2 linked regions of the Sinobacterium norvegicum genome follow. The protein of the gene in region 2 interacts with the protein of the main gene of each other region in a pairwise test. Links are inferred from orthologs where the notes say so. Each region holds a gene or a part of one and is shown on either strand. Other genes may lie near its edges.

Region 1 (5,861 bases), on a different replicon or contig from region 2:
AGTATATTAGTCGTCGCTCTTACTATGGACCGCTACTAACAGCCCTGATAGGCATTGATACTATTCTCTATTTGCACCCCTCGAATTCTCGTAGCTTATGCATGCCTATTGACCTTTTGCATGTCTATGCGAATAAGAGAATCGTTGGGGTCATCACTAAAACAGACTTAGAAGATGCTGATATAGAATTTTCAAAGAGGTTGCTGGTCGACCATGGAATAAAAGAGCCAATTTTTGAAATTAGCCAAAAAGATCAGGAAACTATCGTGGCATTAAAAAATTTTTTAATGCGCTAAATTTTATCTTTAGGAGATAAAGATGAAGCGGTTAGTAACAGCAGATTGTATTAGAAAGTTGCACAAGCAGGGAGAGGTGCAGTTGTCGGTCAACTTGCAGCAGGTAATCATTACACCTGAAGCAAAGGACTTGATGAGCAGCTTCAATATTAAGTTGATTGCCGGTACTGATGATGCGGCGTCAACCACAAGCCATGACAGTGTGACTGATGCTGTAAAAAGGAAGTTGCCACCAGGAAAACATGATTCAAAATTAATTGAGCAATTAGTTAAAAAGGCTGTGTCAGAGTTTCAAACAGACAGTTCGGATAGCAATGGTGTGAAGCTGGTATCTGATGCCGGAGTGGTGTTGGTTAAAGGGGGGAGTGTATCTCTCGCAGACTTCGAAGAAGCAGGTGTTAAGAATATCAAAATTGCAGATGTTATAGGCAGTGCTGATAAAAGCAGGATGGGTACGGGTTTTCTAGAGTGGAACAATGCTTTTTTTCCGTGGACCTTAACCTATGACGAAATTGACGTTGTACTTGAAGGTGAGTTGCATATCAAATCAGGTGAACAGGTATTTATTGGCAAGCCCGGTGATGTGATGTTTATTCCCCAAGGGGCCAGTATTGAATTCGGTAGTCCTGGGCATGTGCGTTTTGTCTATGTGACTTATCCTGCAGATTGGGCTTAGTGCGATGGCTGAGCAGGCTTATATCACGCCCAAATACCTTCACGATCACCTCAGTTTAAGTGAGGGTGGTGAAGTGCGCTTGCCAGCGGGTTATTTGCTTACGCCTGCTGCACGCCAGTTGCTGAGTGATAAGGCGATTACAATCAAGTGGATTGATAGTGATGGCAAGGTATATGTAGATAGTGTTGAGTCTCCGGAACAAAGGGACAGAGTCCACCCATTGAACACAGTCGATGCCGGACAGCAAACGGTATGTTCGTATTGCGGCTCCGGCGTTCACGATAAGTCTGGTTTGATGACGCATCTCGATGGCAGCCAGTTGGTATTAAAAACACATCGCCAGATTGTTTTGCGAGGCCAGATAGACAGCCTGATAGCACAGGTTGTTGTGGCGCAGTGTGACTTTTCACAGCACCCGGATTTGCTAGTCGTCGAGGGCTATCTTAAAGATATTCGATCGTATCTCGGCCATATGCTGAAGTCTGAGGTGACGGGGGAAATGCTTAACAGCCTCACTATGGGAGGTCTTGATGAAAACCTCATTCATCAGGTTTCGCATAATCCGATGAAGCACCTAGGGCATGATCATATTGTGCCTGATACGGCACAGGGTATGAGTATTGCGAAGCTGAACGTACTGAGGTGTTTGAGCCGCGAAACTGAATTACTAGCGATTCAAACTTATATAGATACTTCTAATCGTCTCGAGCGTGAAGATATTCCCAATGGGTTGAATCGTTTAAGCAGTGCCTTCTACATCATCATGATTATGTTGCTGGTTTTTTATAACGGTAACCGACAAATATTTCAGCAGGTGACTGCACGATGACACTTATTGAGCAATGCAAAGAAAGCTGTAAGAAAAACCCAAAGCGTGTGGTTCTCCCTGACGCTAACGATATACGAGTTGTTGAGGCGGCGTCACAACTGAGTTCACAGGGGTTGGCGATTCCGGTTCTTATCGGGAACCCCTTTGTGTTACGAGATATTGCCATTGATGGTGGTATCTCACTCACCGGTATTCAAATTATCAATCCAGCCTCCAGTGCAAAATTTGACGCGTATTGTGAAGCTTATCGTGTCAAAAATTCCAAGAAAAACTTTTCTCAGCAAGAGTGTATTAATGCGCTACTGAATCCTCTCTTCTTTGCCTCAATGATGCTTGACCAAGGGGATGCAGATTTCTGTATTGCCGGAAATTTATCAACCACGGGTGATGTGATCAGGGCAGCGCTGCGTTGTGTAGGCCTTGCGGAAAAGGCCAATACGGTATCGAGTTTTTTTATTATGGTTTCACCCGATGGCAGTGAGGTAAGGGCATTTTCTGATGCCGCAGTTGTGCCGCTGCCAAATGAGGATCAGCTTGCCGATATTACAATTGACACAGCGAATAATTTTCAACGGTTAACCGGCATTTCTCCTAGGGTTGCATTACTTTCTTTTTCAACCAAGGGCAGTGCAGAGCATCCGATGGTGCAAAAGGTTCGCGATGCCTTCGAGCAGGTAAAGTCACGAGAGCCGGGGCTGTTGGTGGATGGCGAATTACAATTTGATGCAGCGGTGTCTCCAGATGTTGCAAGAAAAAAGGCACCGGATAGCCCGTTAATGGGTGACTCGAATGTACTTATTTTTCCGTCATTAAACGCAGGAAATATTGCCTACAAAGTAGCCCAGCGACTATGTGGTTACGATGCATTGGGCCCTATGTTGCAGGGCTTGGCTAAACCTGTTCACGATTTATCTCGGGGTTGTAGTGCCGACGACATCATCGACATTACTGTCCTAGCATCACGTATGGCATAATTTTTTTAACCAGAGGAAGCAATAGTTATGGAAGCATTAGGAATATTAGAAACCAAGGGACTAACCTGCTTGATCGAGGCATCTGATGCCATGGTGAAGGCTGCCAGAGTAGAGTTGGTGGGCTACCATCAAATAGGTAGTGGTTTAGTGACTGCATTAGTTCGTGGTGATGTCGCAGCTTGCAAGGCTGCTACTGATGCTGGAGCTGCAGCGGCTGAGAGGCTGGGGGAGTTAGTGGCTGTGCATGTTATTCCCCGTCCACATGGTGATTTAGAGAATATTTTCCCTATTTCAATCAAAAAAACGTCAAAGAAATAAAAACATTTTATTAGGAGCTCAACAATGAACGAAGCATTAGGGATTTTGGAAACTAAGGGCCTGACTGCACTTATCGAGGGCGCAGATGCAATGGTAAAGGCAGCCAGAGTTCAGCTGGTGGGTTATCAGCAGATTGGCTCTGGCCTGGTTACCGTAACGGTGCGTGGAGATGTGGCGGCGTGCAAGGCGGCAACGGATGCGGGTGCAGCAGCGGCTACACGTTTAGGTGAATTGGTGGCTGTTCATGTTATCCCGCGCCCACATGATGACCTTGAAGCGATATTCCCCCTGCAAGCAAAGGGCTGATTAGACGATGCGGTTAGCAAAAGTGATTGGACAGGTTGTCTCAACCGCCAAACTCGACGGTTTGTCTCAGGGAAAATTAACACTGATACAAATGCTGGATGCATCAGGGGAGGCGGAATCTGAAATTGCCGTTGCCTGTGACATCATCGGGGCAGGAGTTGGCGAATGGGTTTTTACTGTCTCAGGCAGTAGTGCTCGTGTTGTATTAACAAATGCCGATCAGCCGCCGCCGATCGATTTATTGATCGTTGGCATCATTGACCAGGTATCAAGCAGTACGGGTATTGATTACAGCAAAAAATTGACATAGAAGGGATGAGTTAACCCTGGGGACAGGCTATTGGCATTGACAGGCTAATTGTAACTGTTATGGGTAAACCTGTGCCTCCGTGCGAGTTTATGGATGAGTGAATATGAATCAACAGGAAATAGCACTGGTTGTTCAACGCGTTATTGAGCAATTAAATAGCCCACAAATAGATGGCGATAGCTGCGGTATTTTTGATCGTCTCGAAGATGCCGTATCAGCGGCGCAATTAGCTCAGACAAAGATTGGTTCGGTGGCCTTAAGAGATAAAATTATCCATGCGATTCGTAAAACAACCATGGCTAATGCAAGACTGTTATCAGAAATGGCTGTGGCAGAGACCGGGTTTGGCCGAGTAGAAGACAAATACATAAAGCACCGCCTGCAAGCTATGAGAACGCCAGGTACTGAAGCCGTTATTCCTCAGGCTATCTCCGGAGACAATGGCCTGTCTTTATTGGAAAACGCTCCATGGGGTGTGATTGCATCGGTTACACCATCCACCAACCCAAGTGCAACGGTTATCAATAACTCGATTAGCATGATTGCCGGCGGTAATGCTGTTGTTTTTGCACCACACCCAGCGGCGAAGGCCGTTAGCCAAAAAGCGGTACAGCTGATTAACGAGGCTGTGGTGGGTGCTGGCGGGCCAGCTAACCTCGTCACCACAGTAACCAATCCCGACTTAGATAACGCGAATAAACTGTTCACGTATGATGATTTGAAGCTACTTGTGGTGACCGGCGGCGATGCGGTTGTCGATGCTGCACGCGCTGTGACTCATATGCGTTTGATTGCAGCTGGCCCGGGGAATCCTCCAGTGGTCGTTGATGAAACCGCAAATATTGAGCGTGCGGCAGTCAGTATTGTTCAGGGCGCATCTTTTGATAACAATATTATCTGTGCTGATGAGAAAGAAATTATTGTCGTTGAGTCAGTCGCAGATCAGTTAATGGCTGCCATGTGTCGTCATGGTGCTGTTGAAATCACTTCATCCCAAGCGGAGGCCGTTGCCAAATTAGTGCTCAAAGATTATCCACAAAATCCAAGAGTGAACTCTCAGTGGGTGGGTAAAGATGCTGCTGTTATTGCCGAGGCTGCGGGTTTTAATGTACCGCAAGAAACCCGTTTGTTAGTGGTTGAGGGGAATAAAGATCATGTGTTTGCAGTAACCGAGTTAATGATGCCTGTCATAGCGTTTATTCGCGCATCGGATGTAGATCAAGCAATTGACTGGGGTGTTGCGTTAGAGCAGGGTAACAGGCACACCGCAGCCATGCACTCTACCAATATCGATAATCTGTCACGCATGGCTTATGAGATTAACTGCTCATTATTTGTAAAAAACGGACCATGTTTAGCTGGTTTGGGTGCGGGAGGTGAGGGGTGGACATCAATGACTATATCGACTCCCACAGGTGAGGGGGTAACTAACGCCGCTACATTTGTGCGCAAGCGCCGCTGTACCATGATCGACTCATTTAGAATCGTATAATAATCGAAATAGGTTGTTGTCATGGAAGCTATAAATCGAAGACTTATGAGGGCTCATACTATTGTCAATGACTGCAGCCCTTTTCACTGCGACGGTGATTACACTGTCGGGGTAGACTTGGGTACTGCTGATATTGTGACAATGGTTGTTGATCCATCGGGTTGGCCTATCGCCTGCTTCTTGGACTGGGCAAGTGTTGTCAAAGATGGCGTTGTCGTCGATTATTATAATGCGTGTAAATTAGTACGGCAGCAGCTTGATAAAGTAGAGAAGAAACTGAATATCTCTGTTGAAGTGGTCAATACTTCTTTCCCGCCAGGTACCGATGCTCGTATATCTACCAATGTGATTGAGTCTGCAGGGGTTATGATTGGGGAGGTTCGGGATGAACCATCTAGTGTTGCGGAATTACTCAATGTTTCTGCTGGTGCCGTAGTTGACATTGGCGGTGGCACCACGGGCACTGCAATTATTAAAAATCATACAATTACCCACTCCTTCGATGAGCCAACTGGTGGGACTCATATGTCGCTAACGATTGCTGGCAATAGACATGTTAGTTTTGACGAGGCAGAGCGATTAAAGAAATCATCTAAAAATGCACAGCTAATGCCTATCGTTAAACCGGTGATTGAAAAGTTTGCAGACATCATTACACAG
Region 2 (8,419 bases):
ACCGAGGCTGGCCAGGGTATTTATCAGCGCTGTTTAGCCATCCAGCATGAGTTGGACGCTGTCGAGCACGAGGTGGCTGCGGTACAACAGGCGCCGACAGGGGTGCTGAAAATTGGTGCCTCACCGATGTTTGGCAATGCCACCTTGGCGGCAATGATGCCGGAATTTTTACTGCGCTACCCCGACGTGACGGTAAATCTTCACCTCACTGAACTGCAGAGTGACTTGATTGGAGAGGGTTTCGATATGTCGCTGCGCATGGGTGAGATGGCTGATTCGACAATGATTGCCCAGCACCTGTGTACGGTAAAAGTATTGATCTGTGCCTCGCCAAGTTATCTCAATCGCTTTGGGCGGCCGCTGGCACCTGCTGATTTAGAGAGTCATCAATACCTGCGCTGGCAACAGGAGGACACTGCGCCCTTTGAACAGGTCGTGTTGCAAAAAAACGGCAGTTATTATGAGAGCAAGATTAACAGCAAGATCAGCAGTAATAATGCCATCGCGCTGCGTGAGGCGGCAATCAATGGTGGTGGTATCACCATGTTACCGGATTTTGCAGTCGAGCAGCAGTTGGCCAAGGGGGAGCTGGAGGTGGTGTTACCGGGCTACCATATTAATAGCTATCCTATTTCGATGGTCTACCCCGACCGTCGTCAGATGCCGGCGAAGCTGTCGGTGTTTATTGAATATTTAAAGACTAAATTCAACCGTTAATAGCGCCTTTGGCCGGATTGAAAAGACGGGGCCGATGGCGTTAAATGCAATCTCTGTATAAATTTTGGGTCAGCATCATGCCGCGACAGGTTCAGGTTGCCTACACTGGGTTAATCTCGATAGTAGTCAATCATTTACAGGCTTTGGGCATCGATGTCTACTCGTTGGCAGAGCGTTGCGAGTTTCCGCTGGAGGCGATTGATAATCATCGGGTAATCACAGAGGAGTCGTGGCACCAGTTGATTAATGCACTGGTGGAAGATCAGGGCAGTCAAATTCTATTCCGCATATCCCAGGATTTCCTGGCACAAACGTTTTGTCCGACCGTTGTCGACCAGCTGCCGGGAAGCTTCTCCGAGTCGCTCAATGTGTTGATGGGGTTTGCGCGCTCGATGTCATATTCCGACAGGGTGGCGCTTGCGCAGACCGAGCATCACTACCAATTGGTACAAAAGAAGGTCTATCTCGATAGTAAAAGTACGCTCTTCCCCGAGCAGTTGGCCCTGTCGTTCATGATCGAAATGATCAGAATGCTAACGGGGACTGACTGGCAGCCGACAGAGGTGTTTATGCAGTCGGATGCCGTCAGTGATGATTTTAAGGCGTTGCTGGGGCGGCGTTGCAAAATTTATTGCCAGCACTCGCAGACAAAGATTGTTATTGCCAAGGATTTAACTGTTCAAAACTTGGTGTTTCTCAATCATCAAACGGGTTTTAGCGATGACAGTGCGTTACAGGGAGAGGATTTATCGACGGCGAATATAGCCGTACTATTAAAGCCTTATATTGATTACGGGCGAATGCCGATTAATAAGGCGGCGGTGTTGTTGGGGGTCAGTAGCAGAACTCTGCAGCGTCGGTTGTTGGCGCAAGGCACTAGTTATAACGCCTTTGTCGATGGTCTGCTGAAGCAGAGGATGGCGTCGCTGGTGCTGAGCAGTGGCGACAGCTTTACTGATATAGCACAGTTGTTAGGCTATTCAACGCCAGGGCACTTTTCTCGGGCGTTTAAAAAACTGACAGGCATGAGCCCACGAGAGTATCGTCAACATGGCGCTCAAAGCTGATTTTCGAATTAGAAGCTGGAGCCCGGCTGGCTTAGAAATTCGAGTTCTTGTTCGTTGGATTGCCGCCCTAGAATCATGTTGCGATGAGGGTAGCGGCCGAATTGGTCGATGATTTCTTTATGCCTCAACTCGAAGCGGTAGTTATCCTCGTTGCCATTGGCCTTGAATAGTTTCTCGGCTATCTGGTGTATGGCTTTCGATTCGCTGTGCATAAAAGGCATGTATAAGAAGGTGCGCTCTACGGGTGAAAGCTTTTTGTCGGCGCCGATGGCAATGGCCTCCTGCGCCAGGACAAGGGCAAGATTGTCGCTGGCAAAGGATTGCGGGGTGTCACGAAACATATTGCGTGAGAACTGATCGAGCACAATCACCTCGGCCAATCGCCCCTTGGCTGATTGTCGCCAGTCGAATAGCTCACATTGATGCGCCTGGCTGTGTAGGTCGCCAAAGCGGTTGCAGATAAGGCTGTCCATGTCTTCATCCTTCAGCCACCACTGCTTGGGAGTGAGCTGCTCGAACCAAAACTGTAATACCTGCTGATAATGCATACTCTGCCTCTGCTGTTTGACCACTTTGCCTCTAAATTAGCACAATTGGGCAATATTCGGCGGTTAATTGATTGCTAGAGGGAGAAAGCAGGGCTTGTCTTGGGTGAAAAGGTTCACTCCGCCGTAGAATGGCGTTAAAATCATTGTTTTGATCATATTGATAGGAATGGATAATGGGCAGAGCGTATCAGAACCGTAAAGAATCGATGGCCAAAACCTCAGACGCCAAGGCGCGGGTTTACAGTAAATATGGTCGAGAGATATACGTCTGCGCCAAGGCTGGCGGCGTCGAGCCCGAAGGTAATCTGACGCTCCGCAGTTTGATTGATCGCGCCAAGAAGGATCAGGTTCCCAGCCATGTTATCGACAAGGCGATAGACAAGGCCAAAGGTGGCGGTGGCGAAGACTTCGCGACGGCTCGCTATGAGGGCTTTGGCCCCGGTGGCTGCATGGTGATTGTCGATTGCTTAACCGACAACCCTAACCGTACCTTTGGTGATGTTCGACAGTGTTTTACCAAGTGTAAGAGCAAACTGGGCGGTCAGGGCAGTGTCAGCCATATGTTCGATCACAGCGCTATTTTGGCATTCAGCGGTGATGATGAAGAGGCGGCACTCGAGGCGTTGATGATGGCTGATGTTGATGTCAACGATATCGAAAATGAAGACGGTAAAATTACGGTTTTCGCACCTAATACAGACTATTTTAAGGCCAAACAGGCACTGCTTGATGCCTTTGGTGAGATCGAATTCGATGTCGATGAAATTCAATTTGTGCCGCAGAATACCGCCCCTGTGACAGGTGAAGATGTTGCTATATTCGACCGCTTCGTTGACATGCTGGAAGATTTGGAGGACGTGCAAAACGTTTTCCACAACGCCGAATTTGAATAAGTATCACCAATTAGAAGGTTAGAAAGGCCGGCATATGCCGGCCTTTTTTTTTGCTTGAATTTCTTGTTAAGGTACTTTGATTCATCCCCTTACATCATAGAAGCTAACTAGTTTTGTTAGTTATATTTGTAAAATATTTAAGCCGTTTATAACGAGTTTATTTCATTTTTGTGATGCTTTTCGTGAAACTATAAAGGCGTATAAATGGTAACTTGCCGAGGTTGATTTAAGTCGTTATAAAGTGTTCGTGGATTCCTTTGCGATGTTAATTTGCCGTTATAAAAGTAGGGTTTTTATGATCTCGACCAGTATTAACAGTAAAAGTAGTCGTCGTTGTTTTCGTTTAAAAAGTGGTCAGCAAGCGATTACTCATCTGGAGTTAACATTTTTTGAGGCCGTTGCCTTTGAAAAAACGTTGATAGAGACTGTGGCGAAGGCCCCAGGTTTTTTTCAGCAGACGCCGATCATCATTGATGCACGGCCCGATTGCCCCAATTTTCCTCTCGATACGGCGCTGATGCTGTGTCGGCAGTATGGTTTGTTACCAATAGCTGTCCGTAGTAACAATATTGAGTTGCAGCAGCAGGCGCAGAATCTTCGTGTGGCTATTTTGTCGCCGAGACGTTCGACAAAAAGTGCGCTGCCCAGCCTGCCCGAAGCTCACAAAAATAATAGCACCCCATCACGCAAGGACACGGTTATCGAACAGCCTGTTCGCTCTGGTCAGCAGGTGTATGCCCAGGGTGGAGATTTAATTGTTGTGGGTTCCGTCTCTGCCGGCGCCGAGGTCTTGGCCGATGGCAATATTCATATTTATGGTGCTTTGCGTGGCCGTGCCTTGGCTGGGGTGAAGGGGGCTAAAAGCGCCAGGGTATTCTGCCAAAGTCTGGAGGCTGAGCTGGTGTCGATTGCCGGTACTTTCATTCTCTATGATGAGTTGAGTAAGGAATACTGGCAGCATGCAGTTCATATTCAGCAACAACAGCAGGCGCTGACGATACAACCGATGTAATACGGTTAGATATTAATTTTTTAAGGGTTTCGGTATGGCTAAGATTATTGTAGTAACCTCGGGTAAAGGCGGTGTCGGTAAGACGACAACCAGCGCTGCAATCAGTAGCGGCCTGGCACTTAGTGGCAAAAAAACGGTGGTGATTGATTTTGATATCGGCCTGCGTAATCTCGATTTGGTGATGAATTGTGAGCGTCGTGTGGTGTATGATTTTGTCAATGTAATCAATCAAGAGTCGACGTTGCATCAGGCGCTGATTAAGGATAAGCGCTGCGAAAATTTATTTATTCTGCCAGCCTCGCAAACCCGCGACAAGGATGCCTTGACGAAAGAGGGGGTGGAGCGGATCTTAGCCGAGCTGGTCGATGACGGCTTTGAATATATTATTTGTGACTCCCCGGCTGGTATTGAGCACGGCGCCTTTATGGCGCTATATTTTGCCGATATAGCTATTGTTGTTGCCAACCCCGAGGTTTCTTCGGTGCGTGATTCTGATCGTATCCTCGGTATTTTGCAGAGTAAATCACGCCGGGCCGAGCAGGGTAAGCGGGTCGATGAACTGCTGTTGATTACCCGCTATAATCCAGAGCGCGTTGCCAGAGGTGATATGCTGGCAATCGATGATGTGGAGGGCATACTGGCCACTAACCTGCTGGGTGTGATTCCCGAATCGGAATCCGTTTTGAAAGCCAGCAATCAGGGAGTGCCAGTTATTCATGATCAAGATAGTCGTGCTGGCTTGGCCTACCAAGACGCTGTTGGACGCTTATTGGGTGAGGAAGTGGCTCATCGCTTTATCACGGTCGAGAAAAAAGGAATTTTAAACCGTTTGTTAGGGAGAACAGCGTGAGCCTCATCGACTACTTTGTCAGTCACAAGAAAGACAGTGCCACTATTGCCAAGGAGCGGTTACAGATCATTGTTGCCCATGAGCGCAGTCGTCGGCATCAGCCGAGTTACCTGCCGCAGTTGCAGCAGGAGTTGCTGGCTGTGATACGGAAATATGCCGAGGTTGACCAGCAGGACATCGACGTTAAAGTCGATCAAAGTGATGGTTGTTCGGTGTTGGAACTGAATGTGACACTGCCTGGGCGTGCCGACTAGTCCGTTAATTCAGCTGTTGTTGTAGCAGGCGGAGAATCTCTGCAGAATCATTCATCCGCTTGACCGCCTCGAAGGTTGCTGCCGCCTCACTGTATTGCTCCTGCATATACATCAACCACTGTTTGGTGCGGTTGCCGGCATGCTTGCTGGGGTAGGCTTCAATATTGATTTGCTGGAGCCTGATTAGCAGCGGTAATATCTGTTGCCATTGCATCGGTTGGTAGTCGAGCCCGAGTCGTTGGGCTTTGATCATCATCGGCAGGTCGGGGCAGGCAATGACGCCCCTGCCTAGCATGATATCGCGGCTGCCGGTTTGTTTACGGCACTGCAGGTAATCTTGGTAGTTCCAGACCTCGCCATTGGCGATAATATTAATCGGCCAGTCGCCGGCGTTGATCATATGCCAGTGTGCCGGGGGCTGGTAGGCCTGCTTGCGGGTGCGAGCATGGATACAGAGTTCATTGGCGCCGCCGTTGATAATGGCCTGAATATTGTCGTTGAAATTATCACTGTCATTAAAGCCTAGGCGAATTTTAACCGTCACAGGGACTGCGTCATCCACCGCTTGGCGGGTACGGGCAACAATTTGCTCAACCAGTGCCGGTTCTTCTAATAAGATGGAGCCGCCGCGGTGGTTGCACACTGATTTAGCCGGGCAGCCAAAGTTGATATCGATACCAGCGGCGCCTCTGTCGGCGGCGAGAGCGGCGCTTTGGGCCATTAATTGCGGGTCGCTACCGAGTAACTGTAAATAGACGGGGATACCGCCGGCCGTATGGCCGCCACGATGAATTTCAGGGTAGATGGTGTTGAGCCGCTTGTTGTTCAGCGGGGTCTGGGTGACACGGGCAAATTCGGTCACGCAGCGATCGATGCCACCCAGGCTTGATAGCAGGTCTCGCATGGTGTGATCGAGTACGCCGTCCATCGGCGCCAACATAATTTGACTGTTCATGAGTACTGCTAATGCCTGCAATGGTTGGCCGATAGATCGATATCGGCTATAAGCGCGGCATTATAGCCTAAATATTGACAGTGGGCGGTAAAATGCGTCATTATAATGACAGCGCTGTCAAAACTACATTACTGCGGGTTTTAGTAGTTTTTTTACAAGCTTTTTTACCGTTTGATTACAACAATAATAGCCTGTACAGTGACGCAATAATCCACTTGGAATAACTGTTATCGCCAGTCATGGTGCATAGCGGCAGGAAAGAGAGTCAATGCAACAGACAGTATTACAGCAGGGCGTCGACCTGATGCTTTTCGGCATGGGGTCAGTTTTTGTCTTCTTGACCATTCTGGTCATTGTTACCAAGATTATGTCGGCGATTGTGCAGCGTGTAGCGCCAGAGAAAACCCTGGTGACGACTGCGTCAGCTAGACCGACTGCGGCCCCTGCCGTTGACCCTAAACTCACGGCGGCAATCACAACGGCTATTCATCAATACCGTAAAAAACACAAATAGATTGCCCTGTTCGTCAGAATTGAAAATTACTCGTTAGAAGGTTGAATACCATGAATGATAAGAAGCCGTTAGGCATTACCGATGTTGTATTACGTGATGCTCATCAGTCCTTATTTGCCACGCGTCTACGTATTGACGACATGCTACCTATTGCCGAGAAGCTCGATAAGATCGGCTTCTGGTCTTTGGAGACATGGGGTGGTGCAACCTTCGACTCCTGTATTCGCTACCTAGGTGAAGATCCATGGGAGCGCCTGCGTCTTTTGAAAGAGGCGATGCCTAATACGCCACAGCAGATGTTGTTCCGCGGCCAGAACATTTTGGGCTACCGTCATTACGCCGACGATGTTGTTGAAAAGTTCGTCGAGCGCGCCGCTGTTAACGGTATGGATGTCTTCCGCGTCTTCGATGCGATGAATGATACCCGTAACCTAGAAACAGCCATCAAGGCGGTGAAAAAACAAGGCAAGCATGCTCAGGGCACGCTGTCATACACGGTCAGCCCGGTTCACAATATTGATATGTGGGTTGATTTGGCCAAGCGCCAGGAAGATATGGGCGTCGACTCTGTTGTCATTAAGGATATGGCTGGTCTGCTAACGCCTTACAATGCTTTTGAATTGGTTAGCCGCTTGAAATCTGAGACCGATTTGATGGTTCAGTTGCATGCCCATGCGACCACTGGTCTATCAACTGCCACTATTCTCAAGGCTGTTGAAGCGGGTATCGATAACGTTGATACCGCCATCTCATCAATGTCGATGACCTATGGCCACTCGCCGACAGAATCTGTTGTGTCGATGCTGCAAGGCACCGACCGCGACACCGGCTTGGATATCGAAGCGCTGGAAGATATCGCCGCTTACTTCCGTGAGGTAAGAAAGAAATACGCCAAGTTTGAAGGTTCTTTACGTGGCGTCGATTCACGTATTCTCGTTGCTCAGGTGCCTGGTGGCATGTTGACGAATATGGAAGGTCAGCTGAAAGAGCAGGGTGCTGGCGATAAGCTGGATGATGTGCTGGCTGAAATCCCCCGTGTTCGCGAAGACCTGGGGTTCTTGCCGCTGGTAACGCCGACCTCGCAAATTGTCGGTACCCAGGCAGTGTTAAATGTCTTGACCGGTGAACGCTACAAGTCGATTACCAAGGAAACCGCCGGTGTGCTGAAGGGTGAATACGGCGCGGCGCCTGCTGCCGTTAACGCTGAGCTTCAGGCTCGGGTGCTTGACGGTGCTGAAGCCATCACCTGTCGCCCCGCTGATTTAATCGATGCAGAGGTCGACAAACTAACCGCTGAGCTCAAGCAGTTAGCTGGTGAGAAATCGATTACTTTGGCTGACGCTGAGATCGACGATGTATTGACCTATGCACTGTTTCCGCAGATTGGTTTGAAGTTTCTTGAAAACCGTAATAACCCTGACGCCTTTGAACCGGTCCCGACCATTGCCGATGCGGCGCCTGTTGCTGCGGCACCTGTCGCTGCAGGTGGTGAAGAAGTCTATACCGTCACGGTCAGTGGCCAACAGTATGTTGTTCAGGTAGCTGAAGGTGGCGATGTGTCGAATATTGCACCGGTTGCTGCTGCCGCTCCTGTCGCCGCTGCAGCACC

What was found. Proteins that work in one complex are often made in the same cells at the same time.
Region 1: the proteins of minC (region 2) and L9P87_RS02630 interact in binary tests that used the Escherichia coli proteins (3 or more experiments, as listed by UniProt). The link is inferred for Sinobacterium norvegicum from one-to-one orthologs.

What each region holds. Positions count from the first base shown.
Region 1 is NZ_CAKLPX010000001.1:606,426-612,286, reverse strand. What follows is about bases 2,084-5,057. They hold L9P87_RS02630 (EutN/CcmL family microcompartment protein), read left to right. Parts: upstream 2,084-3,406; coding sequence 3,407-3,709; downstream 3,710-5,057. Other genes in these bases: L9P87_RS02625 (aldehyde dehydrogenase family protein), read left to right, coding at 3,813-5,057; eutM (ethanolamine utilization microcompartment protein EutM), read left to right, coding at 3,118-3,399; eutM (ethanolamine utilization microcompartment protein EutM), read left to right, coding at 2,803-3,093; pta (phosphate acetyltransferase), read left to right, coding at 2,084-2,775. Outside these bases: L9P87_RS02660 (EutP/PduV family microcompartment system protein), read left to right, coding at 1-296; ethanolamine utilization acetate kinase EutQ, read left to right, coding at 319-972; ethanolamine utilization cob(I)yrinic acid a,c-diamide adenosyltransferase EutT, read left to right, coding at 977-1,801; more of pta, read left to right, coding at 1,798-2,083; more of L9P87_RS02625, read left to right, coding at 5,058-5,201; ethanolamine utilization protein EutJ, read left to right, coding at 5,223-5,861. UniProt on the Escherichia coli protein: Probably forms vertices in the bacterial microcompartment (BMC) dedicated to ethanolamine degradation. It may be involved in transporting positively charged molecules into and out of the BMC.
Region 2 is NZ_CAKLPX010000003.1:214,680-223,098, forward strand. The notes cover bases 2,406-5,378. They hold minC (septum site-determining protein MinC), read left to right. Parts: upstream 2,406-3,520; coding sequence 3,521-4,237; downstream 4,238-5,378. Other genes in these bases: L9P87_RS12935 (YebC/PmpR family DNA-binding transcriptional regulator), read left to right, coding at 2,506-3,225; minD (septum site-determining protein MinD), read left to right, coding at 4,272-5,087; minE (cell division topological specificity factor MinE), read left to right, coding at 5,084-5,341; L9P87_RS12955 (tRNA dihydrouridine synthase), read right to left, coding at 5,346-5,378. Also shown: L9P87_RS12920 (LysR family transcriptional regulator), read left to right, coding at 1-717; L9P87_RS12925 (helix-turn-helix transcriptional regulator), read left to right, coding at 762-1,784; L9P87_RS12930 (DUF924 family protein), read right to left, coding at 1,793-2,332; more of L9P87_RS12955, read right to left, coding at 5,379-6,296; L9P87_RS12960 (OadG family protein), read left to right, coding at 6,565-6,810; oadA (sodium-extruding oxaloacetate decarboxylase subunit alpha), read left to right, coding at 6,861-8,419. UniProt on the Escherichia coli protein: Cell division inhibitor that blocks the formation of polar Z ring septums. Rapidly oscillates between the poles of the cell to destabilize FtsZ filaments that have formed before they mature into polar Z rings. Prevents FtsZ polymerization.